4 regions of the Brevibacillus sp. SAFN-007a genome follow, and region 3 is predicted to be linked to each of the others. Evidence: riboswitches for the same ligand, from Rfam matches in the RefSeq annotation. Region 3 holds a riboswitch; each other region holds the start of a gene.
What was found. Region 3 has a riboswitch for S-adenosylmethionine ahead of ACTHO6_RS08195 (homoserine dehydrogenase). Riboswitches for the same ligand answer to the same signal wherever they lie in the genome.
Positions count from the first base shown of each region.

Region 1: linked by a shared signal. The riboswitch ahead of ACTHO6_RS04220 (BMP family lipoprotein) and the one ahead of ACTHO6_RS08195 (homoserine dehydrogenase) in region 3 are both predicted to bind S-adenosylmethionine.
Region 2: linked by a shared signal. The riboswitch ahead of ACTHO6_RS13295 (methionine ABC transporter ATP-binding protein) and the one ahead of ACTHO6_RS08195 (homoserine dehydrogenase) in region 3 are both predicted to bind S-adenosylmethionine.
Region 4: linked by a shared signal. The riboswitch ahead of ACTHO6_RS13345 (homocysteine synthase) and the one ahead of ACTHO6_RS08195 (homoserine dehydrogenase) in region 3 are both predicted to bind S-adenosylmethionine.

Region 1 covers NZ_JBQCKK010000002.1:171,019-176,426, reverse strand. Annotated here, with positions in the region: gene ACTHO6_RS04235 (ABC transporter permease) at 1-735, opposite strand, end outside; gene ACTHO6_RS04230 (ABC transporter permease) at 722-1,792, opposite strand; gene ACTHO6_RS04225 (ABC transporter ATP-binding protein) at 1,767-3,296, opposite strand; gene ACTHO6_RS04220 (BMP family lipoprotein) at 3,427-4,455, opposite strand; SAM riboswitch class I at 4,649-4,770, opposite strand; gene ACTHO6_RS04215 (methyl-accepting chemotaxis protein) at 4,876-5,408, opposite strand, start outside.
Region 2 covers NZ_JBQCKK010000011.1:48,780-54,187, forward strand. Annotated here, with positions in the region: gene ACTHO6_RS13280 (peptide ABC transporter substrate-binding protein) at 1-1, opposite strand, end outside; gene ACTHO6_RS13285 (MetQ/NlpA family ABC transporter substrate-binding protein) at 327-1,166, opposite strand; gene ACTHO6_RS13290 (methionine ABC transporter permease) at 1,225-1,890, opposite strand; gene ACTHO6_RS13295 (methionine ABC transporter ATP-binding protein) at 1,891-2,904, opposite strand; SAM riboswitch class I at 3,013-3,131, opposite strand; gene ACTHO6_RS13300 (Ger(x)C family spore germination protein) at 3,237-4,403, opposite strand; gene ACTHO6_RS13305 (GerAB/ArcD/ProY family transporter) at 4,400-5,408, opposite strand, start outside.
Region 3 covers NZ_JBQCKK010000005.1:50,588-55,995, forward strand. Annotated here, with positions in the region: gene ACTHO6_RS08180 (NUDIX hydrolase) at 1-301, opposite strand, end outside; gene ACTHO6_RS08185 (VOC family protein) at 344-1,150, opposite strand; gene ACTHO6_RS08190 (CapA family protein) at 1,229-2,371, shown strand; gene ACTHO6_RS08195 (homoserine dehydrogenase) at 2,404-3,666, opposite strand; SAM riboswitch class I at 3,746-3,853, opposite strand; SAM riboswitch class I at 4,117-4,223, opposite strand; gene ACTHO6_RS08200 (cyclase family protein) at 4,322-4,945, opposite strand; gene ACTHO6_RS08205 (Gfo/Idh/MocA family protein) at 4,932-5,408, opposite strand, start outside.
Region 4 covers NZ_JBQCKK010000011.1:59,712-65,119, reverse strand. Annotated here, with positions in the region: gene ACTHO6_RS13355 (MFS transporter) at 27-1,253, opposite strand; gene ACTHO6_RS13350 (ArsR/SmtB family transcription factor) at 1,253-2,308, opposite strand; gene ACTHO6_RS13345 (homocysteine synthase) at 2,542-3,846, opposite strand; SAM riboswitch class I at 3,934-4,042, opposite strand; gene ACTHO6_RS13340 (rhodanese-like domain-containing protein) at 4,292-4,603, shown strand; gene ACTHO6_RS13335 (SCO family protein) at 4,722-5,345, shown strand; gene ACTHO6_RS13330 (YqzG/YhdC family protein) at 5,346-5,408, opposite strand, start outside.

The DNA of each region.
Region 1 (5,408 bases), on a different contig from region 3:
CAGCGGGTGAGACTGCCCCATCATCATCGCGACCAGGGCAATAAAGCCGCGCCCCGCAGTCATTCCTTCCGAAAACATCGTCACTTGCCCCAAAGAAAGCTGCGCTCCGGCAATCCCGCACAAAGCGCCGCACAGGACGATCGCGAGCACCTGCAAGCCTGCTACCTTCAACCCGAGACTGCGGGCAGCCACCGGATTGGAACCGACGGCGAGAACCCGGAAGCCGGTCACCGTCCTGGAAAAGAACAAATAGAGCGCAATCGCGGCCACAAACGCAAAGTAGACGAGCGGCGAATGCCCCGATACGACCTCGCCCACGACGGGAATGTGCTGCACCCCCGGAATGTCCCACTTCGGCAAGCCTGCCATGTCCTTATCGTAAAACGCTCCCTTGACGCCAAAAATCGCCCGCAGCGCAAACGTCGTCAGACCGAGCGCAAGGAAATTGATTGCCACCCCGACGACGATCTCGTTTGCTTTCAGCTTGATCGTCATATAGGCAAACAGCAGGGAAAACAGAACGCTCATCAGCGCCGCGAGCAAGATTGCGAGAAACAGATTCCCGGTAACGTGATTGCCGACGATGGCAGAAAAGGCGCCAACGAGCACCATGCCTTCCAGCCCTACATTGAAAATGCCAACCCGCGCGCACAGCGCTCCCCCCAATGCCGCGAGCAAAATCGGCGTCACCATCCGAATGGTAGAACTGACGAGGGACCAATCAAGCAGCTCCATGAGATTCTCCCCCTTTTGCTTTTCGCTGTTTCCACCAGTCGTAGCTGAATTTAGCCGAGATAAACAGGATCAGCACCGCTGAAATCACGCTGGCCAGCTCCAACGGCACCTCTGTGTTGCGCTCCACGCCCATCGCTCCCGTCTGGAATGCAGCCAGCAGAATCGAGGTAAACACGACACCCACCGGATGGGCGTTCGCCAAAAGCGTGGCCATCAGCCCTGTCCAGGCGAAGTTCGGCACGGTCAAAGCGCCGTCGACAAACCGATAGTGCGCTCCCAGCACCTCGACCGTTCCGGCCAGACCCGCCAATCCGCCGCTCGCGAACATGCCCGTCAGCATGACGCGAACGCCGTTGATCCCCCCGTACCGGGCAAACAGCGGGTTTTGTCCCAGCATTTTCACTTCATAGCCAAACGGCGTAAAGCGAATCACCCAAAACAGGATCACGGCACCGACGATGGCAAACAAAAAGCCTGCGTGCACGCTCATCCCCGCAAACAGCTTGGGCAGCCAGACGCTTTTATCGAGCATGACCGTCTGCGCCAGCGCCGCCGAACCGCTGCGGTCGCGAAACGGCTCGGTGACCAGATAGCTTGCGAACAACACGGCGATATAGTTGAACAGCAAGGTGGAGATGAGCAGCGGTATGCGGAATCTCGCCTCCATAAAGCCCGGCAGCAGCGCCCACAAACCGCCTGCCGCCATTCCCGTGAGAATCGCAGCCACCAGCTTCACGATTCCCGGTGCGGGCAAATAGATCGCCACCAGCGTAGCGCTGATCGCCCCGAGCACCATCTGTCCTTCTGCCCCCAGGTTGAACACTCCCGCCCGAAAAGCAAGCGACAGCCCCAAGGCGATCAGCATGATCGGCGTCGCTCGCGCCAAGGTAGCGGTGAAAAAGTAGAAGCTGCCGAAGGCCCCTTTCCACATTTCCCGGTAGGTGCCCAGAATGGATTCCCCTACCGAAGCGATGACGAGCGCCCCGATCAACAGCCCGATGACAACCGCCAAAAGCGGCTGAACCAGTGATTTACCCAGCTCTTTGATTGCTGCCATGAACGCTTCCTCCCGCCATTAACACGCTGATTTTTTCCTCGGTTGCCTCTTTGCGCGAAAGCTCTCCGGCGATCCGCCCTTTGTACATCACCAAAATGCGGTCGGACAGCGCCAAAATTTCCGACAGCTCGGACGAGACCAGCAAAATCCCGTCACCCGCATTGCGCTTGTCGATCAGCGCCTGATGGATGTACTCCATCGCGCCGATATCGACGCCCCTGGTCGGCTCTGCCGCGATCAAAAACGGAGTCTCGTGTCCCAGCTCACGCGCCACGATCAGCTTTTGCAGGTTTCCGCCCGACAAATTCCCGGCAAGCTCCTGAAGCTGTCTGGAGCCTGTCTTGATCGCGAACGTTTCTACCCAGCCTCTGACGACCTGGCGAAAAGATTCGCGCAACACGACGCCGCGCCGATTGAACGCTGGCTTTCGCTGGTAGCCCATCAGCGCGTTCTCCTCGACGCTCTCCAGCTTGGCTACCCCCCACAGGTAGCGATCCTCCGGAATGTGCGCCAAGCCTGCCTCGCGAATCGTCGCCACAGCCTGGTTGGTGATGTCCTTGCCGCCCAGCCGAATCGTTCCCTCCTGTACCGTCCGCAAGCCGCTGATCGCTTGCAGCAGCTCGGACTGGCCGTTGCCCGATACGCCCGCGATGCCGACAATTTCCCCGTGATGCACGGTAAAGCTGACCCGGTCGACCAGCGTCTGCTTTTCCCGAACCGTCACGTTCTCCACCTGCAAAAGCGGCCCCCGCTCCAGGTCGACGCGCTCGCTCAGCTCCCGCAGCTCGCGTCCGACCATCAGCCGGGCCAGATCGTCCACATTCGTCTCGTCGCGCGCTACCGTGCCCGTCACCTTGCCGCCGCGCAGCACCGTGATCCGATCAGCGACCTCCATCACTTCCTGCAGCTTGTGGGTAATCAAAATGACGCTCTTCCCGCTCTCCGCCAGATTGCGGATCGTCTGCAACAGCTCGCGCACTTCAAGCGGCGTCAGCACGGCAGTCGGCTCGTCCAGCACGATGATGTCCGCTCCCTGGTACAGCACCTTGAGAATTTCCACACGCTGCTGCTCGCCGATAGAGCACTTCGACACTCTGGCCTCTGGATCAATCGGAATCCGGTACTGCTCGCTTAGTGCGCGGACCTTTTCCACGGCGTCCTTCCGGCGAAAAAATCCGGCCTGCTGCGGCTCGTAGCCGATCACGATATTTTCCGCCACGCGAAAGTCGCCAAACAGCATGAAGTGCTGATGCACCATCCCGATTCCGTTGCGAATCGCGTCCTGCGGCCCGCGAAAAACGACAGGCTTGCCGTCTAGCACGATCTCGCCGGACGTCGGCTGCTCCATGCCGTACAGCATCCGCATCAGCGTCGTCTTGCCCGCGCCGTTTTCCCCGACGATGGCGTGAACTTCTCCCGCCGCAAGCGAAAACGAGACCTTGTCGTTTGCCGTAAAATCGCCGTATTTCTTGGTCATGTTCCGCATTTCCAACCGAACGGTCATCCTTGCCCCTCCTTCTTTGCGCTTCGCCTCACCTAGCCTCGCCTTTGTTCGATGCTTTTGCCTTTTTGTCTATAAGGAAGACCGACTACACAGCTGTAGTCGGTCACCATCCTGCCCGGTGCGCCCGTTTTTAAAACGAGTCCGGCACTTTGCGGGTACCAGCGACGATTTCCTCGCTGATCGCTTTGACTTTGTCCACGACTTCCTGCCCAATAAAAGCGTTCAAAGGTGTCTGGCTCTCATGCGTCACATAGGTAACGCCTACGCCTTTTTCTTTCAGGCCGTACGAGATGACGCCGGGCTTGAACGAGCCTTCCACAAACGACTTCACGGTTTCGTACGCGGCGGTATCTGTCCCTTTCAGCTGGGACAACACGATGTGCTCCGGGTCAATCGTGGTGCGGTCCACGTCCTGTCCCGCTGTATAGAAGCCTTTTTCCTTCGCGGCCTCGAACACCCCGAGGTCGCCAACCGCTGCCGCTCCGTTGATGAAGTCGGCGCCTTTGGATGCTTGCAGCAGCGCCAGCTCCTTCGCTTTTGCCGGGTCAGAGAAGCTTCCTACGTAGTTCACCAAAAACTCCGCGTTGGGATTGGTTGCCTTCAATCCTTCCTGGAAGCCGCCTGTCCATTTCTTCAACAACGGAATGTCCATGGCGACAACCATGCCGACTTTGTTGGTCTTCGTGGCAAGACCGGCCGCCGCCCCCATCAGGTAAGCCGCTTCCTGCTCACGGAAGGTCACGCTGCGCACGTTCGGCAAATCTACTACGGTATCAATAATCGCGAAGTTGCGGTCAGGATTTTCGGCCGCCACTTTTTTCAACGCGTCTTCCGATTCAAAGGAAGACGTGATAATCAGATCGTAGTTTTCCGCCACCGCGACGCGCAGATTTTCTTCGATGGCGCCGTGGTCGGTAGACTCAATCGTTTTCACTTCTGCGCCAAATTCCTGTCCTGCTTTTTTCGCGCCCTCGTCCATTTGCTGGAAGAACGGGTTCACCCCGATTTTTTCCGGCAAAATCAGCGCAATGCGCTTCTTCCCGGCACCTTCTTGCCCTGTCGCTTCTTCTTTTGGCTGGTCAGCAGGCGCATTTCCCCCAGCCGCACAGCCTGTAGCCAATACAGCAAAGGTGGTGAGTGCCAACAACAACTTTTTCATGGTGTTTTCGCCCCTATCCGAACATTCTACGTTTTTTCTGGACCTTACTCCGTAATGTACGGCTTTTTTCCGAAAAGATCAATAACAAACACGAATATTTATTGTAAAAAATATTTTATCATTCGTGTTTGTTCCTTCCTGCCAACAAAAAAACTCTTCCCGAAGGAAGAGTTTGCGTCCGAAGCCGTCCTCTTCCTCATCTGTCAAAACCCCGGTACAGGTTTTGCAGGAATTGGCACCTTTCTGTCCATGTCACGCATGTCCAGTGGTTGCCGGGCTTCATCGGGCCAGTCCCTCCGCCGCTCTCGATAAGGAGATCAAACTATTCTGTTACAATGAGTTTATTCTAGCAGAACCCGTTGAAAAAGCAATCGTTTTTTCAGACTGTTCCCGCCAATTCGGCAATTCAGCAATTCGCGCTTATTGGCTGCGGAAGGTTTGCTGAAGTCGATGCGACAGATGGTTCAGCTCGCCCAGCTCTTCGGTAATTTCCCGCACCTTTTGATGCTGGTTTTCCGCTGTGGCAAACAGCTCCTCCAGATTTGCGAGCGATTGCTCGGTGACAGCCGTAATCGTCGACATTTCCATCGCCACTTCGCCCGAGCGCATTTTGACCCGATTCATGCTGGAGCCGACATGCTCGGCTGCCTGGAGGAAGGCCGTCATGCCGGAGCGCACGGCCTCGATCGACGCCACTGTTTTTACAGCCAGTTCCTGCCCCTTGGCCACCGAAGCCTCTCCGTTGCTGATCTGCTGGACGGCGTTCTCGCTTTCCTGGTGGAGCGATTTGAGAATCTCGGTAATTTCCTGGGTAGCGGTTGCGCTCTGCTCCGCCAGCTTGCGCACCTCGTCTGCCACGACGGCAAAGCCGCGCCCGTGCTCGCCTGCGCGTGCCGACTCGATGGCAGCGTTGAGCGCAAGCAGGTTGGTTTGCGTCGCAATCTGGTTGATCG
Region 2 (5,408 bases), on a different contig from region 3:
TTGGTGTTGCCCCCTTTTTATCTGCCTGACACTCCTTGGAAAACTCCTTCCACAAATATACTGCATTTTTAGTAATATTGAAGACAATTTTAACAAGCTTAATTATCTTTTATTCAAAGATCAAATTATGTAAAGGGAAATAAATTCACATTCTTCATTACATGAAGTATGCCTCATCCCAGACAAACTATGCAGACTGTCAGGCGATTACGCTGAATCGCCGCTTTCGGCCGAACGCCTGCATAGCGATCAATCTGCGCACACAAAAAGCCCAACCAGCACTTGGGCTGCTTGGGCTTTTCGTTGCTTCTTCCATTCCTTCTTGATTAGAATGCGGGAATAATGGAGCCTTTGTATTCCTCTTCAATGAATTTTTTCACTTCAGGAGAAGTCAGTTCCTTCGCCAGCTTTTGGATGGCTTCGGAGTCTTTGTTGTCAGGACGAGCGACCAGGAAGTTCGCATACGGAGATTCCTTGTCTTCGATGAACAGCGCGTCTTTGGTCGGTACGAGCTTCGCTTCGAGCGCGTAGTTGGTGTTAATCAGCGCCAGATCGACTTCTTCCAGAACGCGTGGCAGCATCGCTGCTTCTACCTCTTTGAACTTCAGGTTTTTCTTGTTTTCCACAATGTCTTTCACTGTTCCGCTGATGCCTGCGCCTTCTTTGAGCTTGATGACGCCATTTTTCTCCAGAAGGGCGAGGGCGCGTCCGCTGTTGGTCGGATCGTTTGGCAGCGCGATGGTTGCGCCTTCCGCCAGCTCGTCAACCGATTTGATTTTTTTGCTGTACGCACCGAACGGCTCGATGTGTACCGCTACCACCGGTTGCAGATCCATGTTTTGGCCTTTATTGAAGTCTTCCAGGTACGGCTTGTGCTGGAAGAAGTTTGCGTCCAGTTGTTTTTCGTTCAGCTGTACGTTTGGCTGTACGTAGTCGGTGAACTCTTGTACTTCCAGGATGACGCCTTGCTCTTTCAGTTTTGGTGCAATGTGCTTCAAGATTGCTGCGTGTGGAATTGGGGAAGCGCCTACTTTCAACGTTACTTCTTGCTGTCCGCCTTGTGCGCCGCCTTCAGCCGGAGCTGGAGCTGTTTCCGTTTTGCCCCCGCACGCTGCCAAAGAAAATGCCAATACGGTAGAAAGTACAGATACGACTAGCTTTTTCATCAATGATTTCCCCCTACTTTTTTTGATTCTTGCACTTGCAAGCTTATATGGAAAGACCTTACTTGCGGCTAAAGCGCAATACCAGGCGATCGCCCAGCGTTTGTAAGATCTGTACCAACACGAGCAAAATGACGACCGTGACAATCATCACATCCGTCTGGAAGCGTTGATAGCCGTAGCGGATGGCCAAATCCCCCAGACCGCCGCCGCCGATTACCCCGGACATGGCGGTGTAGGACACGAGCGCAACCGTCGTGATCGTAATGCCGGCAATCAGTCCCGGACGAGACTCTGGCAGCAGGACATTCCAAATGATTTGCCAATTGGACGCGCCCATCGACTGAGCAGCCTCAATGACTCCGCGATCTACCTCCCGCAGCGAGGTTTCCACCAGCCGGGCAAAAAACGGGGCGGCTCCGATCACGAGCGGCGGAATCGCTCCGAGTACACCGAGCGACGTGCCCACAAGCAGTTTCGTAAAAGGAATCAGCAAGATCATCAAAATGATAAACGGTACGGAACGCAACACGTTGACGATGAAGGAGGCAACCGAGTAAAACGCCTTGTTTTGCAGCAATTGTCCTCGCGAAGTAAGGAATAAAATGATTCCCAGCGGCAAGCCGATCAAAATCGTAAACAGCGTGGAGAAGCCCAGCATCGTCAGCGTATCTAGTGTACCCTCGGCAATCTCCGACCAATCCACATTTTCCATAGTCCAGTCCATCTATATCACCTCTACTTCCAAGCCACGCTGACGCAACGTCTCGATGGTTTTTTCGTTTTGCCGGATATCGCCTTCCAGTTCGACGACCAGTTGGCCGTACGGCGTATCCTTCATCCGGGAAATCGTTCCCTGCAAAATACTGAATACCGTGCCTGTCTCCTGCATTGTCTGGAACAAGATCGGCTGGTACGTCTTTTCCCCCAGGAAAGTCACGCGCGCAATCGTGCGGTTCCCCGCTGCTTTTTCGTGCGCCACCGCTTCGCGCAGCTCGGTGGAATCCGCCACTTGCTCGACAAATTCCTGCGTTGTCGGATGCTGCGGCTTGAGGAACACATCCAGCACCTCGCCCGACTCGACGATTTTCCCGCCGTCGATCACGCCGACCCGGTCACAAGTGGAACGGATGACATGCATTTCGTGGGTAATCAGCACGATGGTCAAGCCCAGCTTGCGATTAATGTCCAACAGCAGCGCCAAAATCGAGTTGGTCGTCTGCGGATCGAGAGCCGAGGTCGCCTCGTCGCACAAAAGCACTTTCGGGTCGTTCGCCAATGCCCTCGCAATGCCGACGCGCTGCTTCTGACCGCCGGAGAGTTGGGACGGATATTTGTCCCGATGGGCTTCCAAGCCTACCAGCTTGAGCAGGTCGTCCACTTTTTTCTGAATCTCTTCTTTGGGACGCTTTGCCAGCTTGAGCGGAAACGCGACATTTTCCGCAACCGTCGAAGAGGACAGCAGGTTGAAGTGTTGAAAAATCATCCCGATCTCGCGGCGCTTTTCCTGAAGCTTGGCGTCGTCGAGCTTGGTCAAATCCACCCCATTGACAATAACCTGTCCCGACGTGGGCCGCTCCAACAGGTTGATGCAACGGATCAGCGTGCTTTTCCCTGCCCCGGAATGGCCGATAATCCCGTAAATTTCTCCTTGCTCTATGGAAAGGTCAATCCCGAGCAAGGCCGGAATCGTCTTGCCCTGTACCTGATAGCTTTTATGCAAATTCTGTAATTGAATCAACGCATCCACCTCCTGCAAATCTCCGTACATTCCTTGTGAAAAACGTAAAAACCCCTTTTTCATAAACGAAAAAGGGGCTGCAACGCATATATACGTTCGCATCCACCTTTCTCATCTATCAAGATCCAACCAATCTTGTAGGAATTGGCACCGCGACGTCCATTTTCATAAAATGAACCGGTTGCCGGGCTTCATCGGGCCTGTCCCTCCGCCTCTCTTGATAAGAAAGATTTCCACGCATAGGATATTCGTTTTTCATCGTTTTCTGATACAAACCGGATTATATCCTTTTTGAAAATATCTCGTCAATAGCAATCACAGGAAAAACTTTTTTAATCCATGACTCCATTCCGAATGATGGTCGCTTTGACATGAAAACGGAACGTCGCTTCCCGAAACATCTTCCGCCAATCGCTGGGAGAAAAGCGCTCCAGCCCTCTGCGCTGCGCGCGATAGATGATGCCAAAGCCGACCGGATCGACATTCAGGCCCTGAAGCTTTTGGACGACCTGTTCCAGCTCCTGCTGGATTTTCTGTTCCAAAGCCTTCTCCATCGTTTTCATCAGCGAAGCTTCTTCCAGCTTCAACGGCCTGGACAGCTCAAGAATTCGCGCCTGCAAACGGATGCGAACATCGAACACCGGGGGCGATACTTGTTCCAGTTGAACGCGGGCACTGCTGGAAATCGTATCAAAAGCAAGGTGTACCGTATCCGTGTCATGACCGCGCTCCTTGTCTGTCTCCCCGAAAATATGGACGGGCACGGACGTCTCGTAGCTGCCGACGCGGAATTTCCCATGCACGAGCTTGATGAGAAACGCTTCCCTGGGCGTGATCCAGCCCACGAAGCGATCCCCCTGAAACAATGCGACCCCTTTGATTTGCAGCTCGTCCCCTTTTCTGGCGATGTACGGCATGATCGGGTCGATCCCGGTGTCATAGTACGCGCGAAAAAATTCGTGCATGGTGGCAGACGGGATTTTTTCCCCGTGTACGTTTTGTTCAATCATCCGGTACAGGTAGATTCCGATATTGCCTTCCTCCGGGTACGGATACGTCAACGTGTCGTAGGCATTGCCTTCCAGCACGCACGGGAACAACCGGCTGGACAGCGAGGGATCGCGGTACAGCGTGTCGATGATGCTGCCAAGACCTTTTTTGGCAAAGTCCTCGTTGTAGAGCGCCACGCGAATTTGCCCGCCCAACAGGCGCTTGTCGGATTGCAGGTTCGCTTTGTCCCTGATGCCTTTGCTCGTTTCGCCGACCGCGGAGATGAGCTGAATTTTCCGCTCCGCCTCCGGGTTGATCGAGGGCATGACGATCGAGGCCCGAATTTTGCCGTCTTTCATCAGGTCGTAGCCGACAATCGTAGCCATGCCGGTTTCGTCAAAAATTTGCAGGTCAGAACAACCGGAAACGACCAGAACAAGCGAGCACCATAGGCACCAGAACGGTTTGCACCGTCGTCCCCCGCTATTCCTTTTGCCATGCAGGATCAAACGCCTCTCTCCTTCGCTCGTGAAGTGCGCTGCTTGATGAGAACGGCCAGGTAGAGAATGTACGGATACACGTAGGCCAGATACAGGCTGATCTTGGCAAAGATATCGTTTAGCACGTTCATTTCCTGCCGGGTCAACAGCATCAACGAAGAGAGATACAAAAACGGCAAAATCCAAAACAGCGACGTGCGCAGATTCCATCCGAACAAGCGCTTGATCCCGCGGGCGGCAGACCATAAATACAGCATCATGTTCGGCAAAATCACCAGCAGCCACATCGAAATGCCGACCAGCTCAAACCGCTCCATGATCGGGAGCTGGACCATCTTTTTCAGATTGAGCGTGGCCCAGATGGTTCGCATGAGCTGTCCCTGGCTGAAAAACGCTAACGATACAACCATCACCAGCATGTAGATCCCGTAAGTCGCAAGCACCGCCCATTGCACGTTTTTCCCTACCCTCTCCTTGTCTTGCACATACGGGTAAATGGTGTAGATCACTTCAAACCCGATGCTGGTCAGCGACATGGCGATCATTCCCTTGACCAGCTTTTCCCAGCTTGTATCCAGAATCGGCATGACATATTCCCACTGGGCGTACTGCAACGGAAAGTACAGATCGCACACGAGCCAGATCGTCACCGCAATGGAAAAGAACGTGTAGCCTGCTATGACTCGTATGCCGCCCACGACGGTGTAATAGACCAGAAACAGAATAATCCCGGACAAAATCCAGGTGGGCAAGGACGGAAATACCCATGTCTGCACGACCTCGATGTAGTCGCGCAAAATGATCCATGCCGTCGACAAAAAGTACGTGACATACACAAGACCGAGACACGATCCCAGCCATTTTCCGAATACGTCATGGTGAATGCCGTACAAGTCGGCAGACGGGTATTGTTCCATTGTCTTGACGATGACCCACACCGTCAGATGGGTAACCACGCCGGCCATGGCGACCGATATCCACGCATCGTGTCCGGCTTCCCTGGCGACGACGCGC
Region 3 (5,408 bases):
ACCCGGCTTCCAGACACTCGGGCGTCGCGATCAGCTTCCCGCCAATCGGCCTCGCTAAAAACAGCACATTGCAGATCGACTTGCTCACGTTTTGAAACACGCCGCAAAACTTCGTAATTTCGATGTCCAAGCCGCACTCTTCCTTCGTCTCCCGGATGGCTGCCGCCCGGATGGACTCGCCTTCCTCCACCTGTCCGCCAGGCATCTCCCAGCCGCGCCTCGGGCCTTTTATCAGCAGCACTTCCTTGCGCTCATTGACAATGATCGCTGCGGTAGACAGTGAATGCTTAGGTACAGGCAAAGGCTTGCCTCCTTGTTTTCGATTTCTTGCTTTTGCTGTCCGTCAAGTGAGATACATTCCGCCGCACATGTCGAGCGAAAGCGGCCATGCATTCGCCGCGCCGATTTTCGCGAAAAAAGGACGCTCGCCGCGAGCCGCTAACGCCTGCTTGGCCACCCCAGGCTGCGTCGGTTCACACAGGACGATGCTTCCGCCGGGCAGCGCAAGCGACAGGCAACGCGCACCCAGTCGCTCATCCGTGAAAACTTCCCCGCCCGGCAAGCCGAACCACCGCGTCCAGTCCGCGGCAGCCGCGTCCACATCCGCGACCGCGAAGCCGACAGCCAGAAGCTCGGCGGCTCCGTTCGGATGGGGAGCGATGATCCCGCGCTGCGTCAAATCTGCCTGGCGCTCCTCGTCTGTCTCCTGCCACTCAATCAAAAACGGCAGCTTTCGCGCAGTCTGCGGGTCTTCGGCAAACAGCATGCGCCAGCGCAAGGTTTTGCCGTCGTCTCTTATGCGGCTGCCGTCTACTGGCCCTGTCAGCTTCAGCCCACGCGCGCGAAATCGCTCCACCCACCGATCCATTTCGCTGGTGCGCAAGGCGATTTGTCCAAGCCCTTCCCCAAGCTCGTGCTCCGCGACCAGCTGCGCGATGAGCGGATTGTCGGATTGCTCGGCAACGACGGCATCCTCAACGGCCAAAAACTCCACATACGACAAGCCAAAATAGCTGAGACTGTTCCACGTCCCCCACTGGGTGTGCCTGCCTCCCGGTACAGCGTGAAACCCGGCCTCGCGAAACAGCCGCGCTGCTTCTGCGGGCGGACGATGGACAAAATGAACCAGATGGTCAAACGACAATGGCATCTTTTTTCGCCTCTTTTCGTAGTACCTTGTATCCTGGATAAAAAATACCAGCTTTTCGTTAGCAAAGAAAGGAGACACATGAACGAAACGAATCTCAGCCGGAGGCGCTCCCGGCGAAGGCAGACAAAACCGAAGTGGCTTCGGGCAGGGAAAAACACGCTGCTTTTCAGCTTGCTCGCCGTCCTCGGGGCAGGCGCTTATCTCGGCTTCACGGCGCTCGGCAAACATGAGGCTCCCGCAGACAATCCGGCACCAGCGCCGGTCGCTACTCCAGAGCCGACTGTCCGGCTCAGCTTTGTCGGGGACGTGATGATGTCCGGAAATGTGGAAAAAGTAGTAGGAGAAAAAGGCTACGCCTACCCGTTCACGCATGTGCGCGAGCTGTTTTTGCAGGATGACTACACCATCGCCAACCTGGAGACGCCGCTTACGACCAGAGGAACTCCCGCCGACAACAAAGCGTACGTCTACAAGTCCTCCCCTTTGGCTGCGCCTGCCATGCAGGCCGCCGGAATCGACGCGGTCAATCTGGCGAACAACCACTCGATGGACCAGGGCGTAGACGGCTTGCTCGATACGTTCGCCGCGCTGGAGGAACACCGGATCGCCTATGTCGGGGGCGGGGTCGATGCCGCTCGCGCCTACGCGCCAGTGTTTGTGGAGAAAAACGGTATCAAGCTCGCCCTGCTCGGCTTCAGCCGGGTCATACCGGAAGTGGGCTGGTTTGCGCAAAAAAACGCGCCGGGACTGGCGGGAACCTACGATCCCGCTCTGGCGGTAACAGCCATCCAGCAGGCAAAAGCACAGGCTGATCTCGTCGTGGTGATCGCCCACTGGGGCAAAGAGCGCGAAGATTTTCCCGTCGCGCACCAAAAAGAACTCGCCAAAGCGTACATCGACGCAGGCGCGGACCTGATCGTCGGCGGTCATCCGCACGTGCTGCAAGGCTTTGAGCAGTATCGTGGCAAATGGATCGCCTACAGTCTGGGCAACTTCATTTTCACGCGCTCGACCGAGCCGAAAACATGGGAAACGATGGTGCTGCAAGCAAGCTGTACGAAAGACGCCGTCTGCGACCTGACGATGCTTCCCTTCCACGCCGAACTGGGACAAGCCGTACCAATGGACGTCACAGAGGGAGCCGCCTTGCGCAAGCGAATCGAATCGCTCTCGGAAAATGTCCAGATTGACCCAGACGGTCGCGTGCAGGCCCGCTCATGAAAAGCGGGCGCGACCGATTGCCGGTTTTCCTTTTACGCTGATTCAAGCAGCGGGAAGCAGCGCACAGCCAGACCGAAATCGCGTGTCAGCATTTCCTCGTGCTCTTCGCAAATCCCCGTTACGATCAGTCCTGCCCGCAGCACACCGCCCAGGTCGAATTGCACTTTCAGCTTCGTCACATTCACGCCCGACTCGCGCAAGAAATGCAGGACGCGATCAGGGGTCGCGGCGGGACACGAGCCTTCGAGATAACACAGCACGCGTTCGTCCTGCGCCTGATTCGGCTGCGCTACCGCCGTTTGTTCCTTCCAGGCCGGATGCGGAGTAAATGGCTGCGTCAACAAATACGCCAAGTCTTCCACAACGGCGCTTGCGGTTGGCAGTTCCCCTGCGCCTCTGCCCGTAAACAGCAGATCGCCAACGATGTTTCCGGAAAGCTGTACAGCGTTGAAGGCATCCTGGATTTGCGCCAGCGGATGGGCGACAGGCAGCATGGTCGGCTGAACGGAAAGCCGGATTCCCTGCTCCGTTTTCTGCGCCTGGGCAATCAGCTTGATCCGGTAGCCCAGCTCGCTTGCGATGCGGATGTGGCCGGGAGACAAATCCGAGATTCCTTTGCGCACGACATGGGTAAGCGGCAGCGATTCGCCGTACACAAGCTGCGCAAGAATGTACAGTTTGTACATCGCGTCGTATCCTTCCACGTCAGAACGCGGGTCGGCTTCCGCATACCCCAGCTCCTGGGCCTGCTTCAGCACTTCCTGATAGGGCAGCTGCTCCGCTTCCATTTTCGTCAGGATGAAGTTCGTCGTGCCGTTGAGAATGCCGCGCACTCCGTGTATATCGTTCGTGCGCAGAAACTGCCGCAGCACGCTCAAAATCGGAATGCCGCCCGCCACACTCGCCTCGTAGGCCAAATGAACCTGATGCCGGTTGGCCAAATCGACCAGCTCTGTGCCGCGTTTGGCAAGCAACTCCTTGTTCGCGGTCACCACATGGCAGCCTTTTTCGATCAGGGCGCGCACGTAGTCGTACGTCGGCTCGACGCCCCCCATGACCTCGACAACAATGTCCACGTCACTTTTCAGCACCTCCTCAAAATCTGTAGTCAACAGCGCGGGATCTACCTGAACGGCCCGTTCTTTTTCCGAATCGCGGACCAACGCTTTGACAATCTCGATTCGTTTGCCCAATCGAGCGGCCAGCTTTTCCTGCTGCGACCGAATCGTTTTGATGACGCCGCCCCCTACTGTTCCCAAACCTAGCAACCCTACCTTGACTACGCCTGCGCTCATGTCTACCACCTCATCGCCCATTTTCGTAAAAAGAAAAAACCTTCCCGCTAAGAAGAAGGCTTGCATCGACGAATCCCTCTCCTTATCTCCCAGGACGCTTCCGCCCTGCAGGAATTGGCACCTTGTTGCAGCATGCAACGGTTGCCGGGCTTCATCGGGCCAGTCCCTCCACCTCTCTGGATAAAGAACATGTTGAATTTTTGCTCTTTCTTCTCTAAGGAAGCGGCGTAGCCATTGCCTGTTGCCAAGCAAAACGTCCAGCAGGCTGCTTCCCCGCTTTTTGTCCATCCCTGTACAGGAACGCTCCGAAATGATTGCCGCCCGGACTGGACGCTTCCTCCTCCGTTTACGTTTCCGCTTGGGCATTTGCAGACCTGCCGCATAGTCGAACATCAAAAAAACCTTCTTCGCTAAGAAGAAGGTTCGCCTTGACTGCTACGATGGACCCGCTTCTTATCTTTCGAGGCGAAAACGCCCCGCAGGAATTGGCACCTTGTCGCACATGCAACGGTTGCCGGGCTTCATCGGGCCAGACCCTCCACCTCTCTGGATAAGAACTGTGTTTGTTGTTGAGCCTATTCTAAGAAATTCCATCGGATTCGTCAACAAAATTCTTTCTGTGCCCGCCGTAAAAAGGCGTCTGCAAATCGTCCGCCTATGTTCCCTGCCAGCCTTCAAACAGCAGCACCCTTGCCGGAGCCGCATCTGTACCAATCAGCTTCAACGGGGCCGCGACCATAAAGTAGTTTCCGGCAGGCACTTCGCGAAGCCGCAATCCCTCGATCACAATGACGCCTGCGCCAAACAATGTCTTATGGGTCGGGTGTCCTTCCTGGCTGCGCTCAATCCCCAGTGCATCTGTGCCGACGCCGCGCACGCCCTTTTCCGCCAAATACTCCGCGCCGTCTCGGGCCAAATAGACGAACTCGAACGAAAAGGCATCCTCCCACGAATTTTTCGTTTGAAACAGGACAAACTCTCCGGGGGCAATGTCGCAGCCTTCCAGCTCCGCCCGCCCGATCTTGTCCTGCACATGCGTCAGGTCGAGCACGCGGCAGTTTCCTACCAGCTTTTCCAGCGGAATGCTTTCCAGCGTCTCGCCACCCTGCACCATGTGCAGCGGTGCGTCCACGTGCGTGCCAGCATGCACATCCATATCGATTCTCGATTCGGTTACATAGCCGTTGGTTGCGGACAAAATCCTCGGCTGCTTCTCCGGCTTGTTTTTGTACACCGTCATCCCTTCAAAAATAGGCGCGGTCACATCATACATTTTCATTGCCCTTCGCCTCCCCGTTTCGCTCGTTTTTTCCTGTCTCCGTCGGCCTGCTTCTTCCTCGCAGATCGGCCGGAAAGACGACGCCGATTTGTCTTCTCGCCTCGTCCATGACTTCCATCGTCCATCTGGAGGCTGCATGAGAATTCGTTGTCGACTCTCTGGCGCCCACCGCAGCCAGCCGGATGAACTCCCTGATTTCGTAATGCATGGGTGGCAACGTCTGGGGCCTGGTCACATCCTCGCTCCTGCCGTCCCGGTAGCGAATCTCGATGCGTGTCAGGTGGTTGATTTTATCAATCACCATCGTGGCATCCTCCCCCTGAATCTCTGCCGGCTGATAAGAAGTCGTAATCTTGGAAAAGCCGAGGATGGCATCCATCTCTTCGTACTTCAACAGCATGCTGCCCGCCCCGTCTACCCCTGACGCCAACACGACGCCTTCCGCCTTGACCTGCTTGGGCTT
Region 4 (5,408 bases), on a different contig from region 3:
ATGGAGAGACAGTTGCTCGGATTTCATTATACATGGAATATCCTGTATTTTACAAAATTTTGCAAAACAATTCCGCTGACGGCAGCGATGACGATGATCGCGCCGATGGCGACGTAGAGGGGCCGGATGCCGACGCTGTCGCTGAGCATTCCGCCCAGCCAGATGCCTGCGGGCATGGTCGTGCGGACGACGAGCAGGCGCACGGAGAAGACGCGCCCCATCATGGCGGGCGGGACGTGGAGCTGATAGAGACGGGTGCTGTGTAGCTGAAAAAACGGTGCAGCGATACCCGCCAGCACTTCTATCAAAATCGCCAGTTCGATCCTATGGGTAAACCCTAACGCGCCGAAGCTCGCCCCGCCTGCGACCAGAGAGCCTAGCATGATGAGTGGCTGCTCCCGCCCCTTGTCCAGCCGCGGCACGAGAAACGTCCCAAGCAAGTAGCCGAACGGATAGCTGGCCAAAAACAACCCGACGTGAAAGGCCGTTCCGTGCAGCTCTCCCGCCACAAACGGAAGGTTGAGCACGAGCGTGACCCCTACCGCAAACTGCACGAGAGCCGAATACAGACTCAGATAGAGAAGCAGCGGTTTTTCCCGAAAAATCGCGAGGCCGGCTTTGAACATGGAAAACCACGATTCGGCCACCCGGACAGGGAAGGCGGGAGCGTTTTTGCACGGGAGGAGAAAAGCTCCACTGAGCGCATATCCGACGGCGACCCATGCCAGCACCTGATCGCCGCCGATGCTGGCGACGAGAATCCCGCCCAGCGGCGGACCTGCGATCATGGCGATGCGCAGCGCGCTATCCAGATAGGCGTTGGCTTGCAGCAACTGGTCTTTTCGGACGAGAGCAGGCAGCAATGACTGGCTTGCCGGGACGTACAGCGGCTGGACGAGGCCGTTCACGAGAGCGGTCAAGTAGAGCGGCCACAAGGAGCCGGGCGTGGTCGCAATCGCGGCGAAGGAACAACCGAACGCGATGCTGCGCATCCATTGCGAAAACAGCATGACGCGTTTTTTGTCATAGCGGTCGAGATACGGTCCGGCCACAATCTGCACGACGAGCGATGGTACAAAGTAGAGCAGCCACATCTGCCCGACGGCTGCCTGCGAGCCGGTCACCTGGTAGATGAGCCAGCTATTGGCGAGCGTGCCGAGCGAGGCGCCCAGCTCGGAGGCGAGCTGACCGAGCAGGATGCAGCGGTAGGAGCGGTCTTTCCAGAGGGTCGATGTGCTCGTGGCTGCTGTCATCATTGATCCCTGCCGAGAAACTGCCCGAGCAGCAGCGGGAGTTGCGAGAGCGCTTGGCTGCGCAGGCGATAGCGGGTTCCGCTCGTCTCGACCAGCCGGGCGGAGCGCAGCATCGATAGGTGATGATGCACCGTCGATTTGGCCATCTGGAGCGCTTCTGTCAATTCTTGCAGCGTCAGCTCCCGCTGCGCGAGCATTTTTGCCATGCGGAGCCGCTGCTCGTCTCCGAGCGCCTTGAAGGATTGGACCAGCGTCTGCGGCGGCTGATACGGGTCGATTTGCTCGCGCAAGTTTTCATCGGCAACCGGGTAGTAAAAAATTTTGCAGCCTGCGTCATCGGCCTGCACCGTCCAGGGGCGATAGACCGCCTGCGGGATCAGCAGAACGCGGGTGACAGTCGGCTCAGGTGGATAGCTTGCTCCGGTCGCCCATTCCACCAGCGCTTCCGGGTCGAGCTTTTCTTGCATGCCGCGCTTTTGGGCCATCTCCCGTTCGAGCATGCGGCAGATGAGTTCCTCCTGCGGCTCGATGTGCGCCTGATACCAGCCTTCCATCAGTACGAGCAGGTGCTGGCGCAGTTCCTCCGCGTCCACCGAAGTAATATGGGCGATATACCGTTCGAAAAAGAGGTGGCCGCGACAGGCTGCCTGCAACAGCTCGCGATCGGCGCTGCTTCCTTGCGCGGCTTTTCGCCGGGAAGCTTGCCGCGCTTCGCCCAAAAAAGGCAGTGCCTGATAGCGCAACTCTTCTTCTGGCAACTGCCTGACGTAGCCAAGAAACGTCCTCAGCTCGGCAAAAGGCTGCTGGCGGTACTGGTGAAGCAGATGCAAAAGCGCCTTCCATGTGTTGTGCGCCTTGGCGTAAGCGACCTCGCGCTGGACAGCAGGGGACAGTGCTTCGATCAGCTCGCGCCAGTAGGCGGGCGGCTGCTCCAGTGTGTGATGAATCTGCTCGTAAGTGGCAACGGCGATGCCCAACGCTGCTTCAAACAGCGGCGAAAAGGCGAATTGCACCTCGTAGGTCGTGCGTTCGCTCCCGATGTTCCATACTTGCAAGAGGCGATCATCCTTCCAATATTTGTAGTACGTCTCATTTTAAATGGTTCGAATTGTAAATTCAATATTTTTCGTATGATAGGTTAGATAGATTTCGAACGAGGATGTTTGCGTGTGGCAGGATGAGGGGAGATCGTCTGAAAGCAGCGAACAGAAAACAGCACCCGAAACTAGAAAAGCGGCACGCTTCTCCACGAGAGTTGCGTGCCGCTTTTTACGAGACAAAAACAAGCTTAGTTGACAGTAGAAGGCTGGACGGCGCGTTGCAAGGCCTGTTCCAGATCGCCAATGATGTCGTCGATCGCCTCTGTGCCCACCGACAGCCGGATCAGCCCCGGCGTTACCCCGGCCGCCGCCTGTTCCGCTTCATTCAACTGCTGGTGCGTCGTGCTGGCCGGATGGATGATGAGCGACTTGGAATCACCCACGTTGGCCAGGTGCGAGAACAGTTTCACGGATTCAATCAGTGTTTTGCCTGCCTTCACGCCGCCGCGAATGCCAAAGGTGAGGATGGCGCCAGCACCTTTGGGCAAATATTTTTGCGCCAGCGCGTAGTGGGCGTCGCCTTCCAGGCCAGGGTAGCTGACCCACTCGACCGCTGGATGCGCGGCGAGGAATCGGGCGACAGCCAGTGCGTTTTGGCTGTGCCGCTCGATACGCAGGTGCAGCGTCTCCAAGCCTTGCAGGAACAAAAAGGAGTTGATCGGGGCCACGGCTGCGCCGATATCGCGCTGCAACTGGACGCGGGCCTTGATGATGTAGGCGAGCGGTCCGACGGCTTCCGTATAGACGACGCCGTGGTAGCTCGGGTCCGGTGTCGTCAGGCCCGGGAATTTGCCGTTGTTCCAGTCGAACTTGCCGGAATCGACGATGATGCCGCCAATCGCTGTGCCGTGCCCGCCGATGAACTTGGTCGTGGAGTGGACGACGATGTCTGCGCCATGCTCGAATGGACGGCACAAGATCGGCGAAGCAAACGTATTGTCCACGATCAGCGGCACGCCGTGTTCGTGCGCGATGTCAGCGATTGCCTGCAAATCCGCTACGTCGATGCGCGGATTCCCGATCGTCTCGCAAAAGAGCGCTTTTGTCTTTTCATTGATGAACGCCCGGAAGTTTTCCGGATTGGACTGATCGGCAAAATGAACCTTGATGCCAAGACGCGGGAGCGTGTGCGCAAAAAGGTTGTACGTACCGCCGTACAAACTGCTCGATGCGACAATTTCATCCCCGGCTTGGGCGATATTCAAGATGGAAAAGGTGATCGCTGCCTGACCGGAGGAGGTTGCCAGAGCGCCGACGCCGCCTTCCAGGAGAGCTACGCGTTTTTCAAAGGCGTCCTGGGTCGGATTCATGATGCGGGTGTAAATGTTGCCGAACTCTTTTAAGCCAAACAGGTTGGCGGCATGCTCGGTGTCGCGGAAGACGTAGGAGGTCGTCTGATAGATCGGAACGGCGCGCGAACCTGTTACGGGATCTACTTCTTGCCCACCGTGTACAGCGAGGGTTTCCGGTTTCCATTGTTGCTGCTCAGACATGCGAATCTCTCCTTTATAGGGGGGATGGGGATAAAAAAACGGAGCCATCCTCTGAGTAGAAGTAGGCTCCGGTTAGACACGGGTATGCACTCATCTCTCAGAATCTATGGATTCTGCAGGAATTAGCACCGCGCAAGGCTCGCTTGCTGGTTGCCGGGTTTCATGGGGCCTGTCCCTCCACCGCTCTTGATGAATCTGTCGCTTCAATTGTTGTCATAATTGTATGAAAAACAACACTTCCCTGTCAATATCAAAAATATAAGTTATCAGGTTGGAATTGGTGGGATTGGAGGCGTCATCATAAACTGCCCGCAGCTGTCACAAATTTGTCCTCATCTATCGCCGCTTTCGCCGCCTGCGTCGTTAGAAAATGGCAAGACCCTATGATATGATGGGAGTGGCAGAAAACGACGAAACGATTGTCTTTATAGGAGGAACATACGCAATGAGCCAAGGCGTGAAGGAAATGACCCCGCAGGAGCTGTTGGAAAAGCTCGCGGCCAAAGAAAAGCTTCAGGTGATTGACGTACGTGAGGTGGAGGAGTGGAACGAAGGCCATATTAAAGAAGCCAAGCTGATTCCGCTCGGGTTTTTGCCGCATCGCCTCGACGAGCTGGACAAGGAGGTCCCCATCGTCATGGTGTGCCGCAGCGGCGCCCGCAGCCACAGGGCGACCGAATATTTGAGTGAGCTTGGCTTTGACGCTGCCAATATGGTCGGCGGTATGCTGGCTTGGCCTGGCGAGAAGGAAGTGTAAGCGAAACGCTCGCGACCGTGCTTGTAACGGCGAGACGCGATGGACGCGAAAAAGCAGCATGCGCCATGTACGCGGCAAAGCGGCGGACGCATGAGTCGAACAGGGGAGGAAGAAAATCGTGAGTGAAGAAGCACAGCAACAAAGGTCCGCGTTGCAGCGCCATTGGTTTGTGGTGCTTGCAGGCGTGATAATTCTCGCGATTGTAGGGGTGTTGGGCTACACATACATGGCAAAAGAGCCGATCCCCGTGATGAAGCCGATTGCCGATTTTACGTTGGACAACAGTGACGGCACTTCGTTTACGTTTTCGGAAGGCAAAGGCAAGGTGCGATTGGTCGAGTTCATGTTCACCAACTGTCCGGACATTTGCCCGGCGACGACGTACAACATGTCCAAGCTACAGGAGCAGCTCAAGGAGAAAAAGCTGTTCGGCGACAAGGTCGAGTTCATTTCCATCACCTTTGACCCGGATTTTGATACGCCAGAGGTATTGCAAGCATATGCAGCGAAGTTCAAGGCGGATCAGAGCGGCTGGAAGTTTTTGCGCGGCGATGCCCAGGCGGTGGAAAAGGTGACGAAGGATTTCGGGATGGCGGTAATGAAGCAGCCAGACGGTTCTTTTGCCCATACCGCTCGCATGTTTCTCGTCGATGGTGACGGTAACATGCGCCGCGCCTACGGAATGGCAGCCGACATGGACATGGAGCAGATGCTAAAGGACATGGAGCAGCTTGCGGACTAATCAGGTTGATTCCTCGTACGTGATCTGCACGACATGCTCGGTTTGATTTTCAAATTCAATATG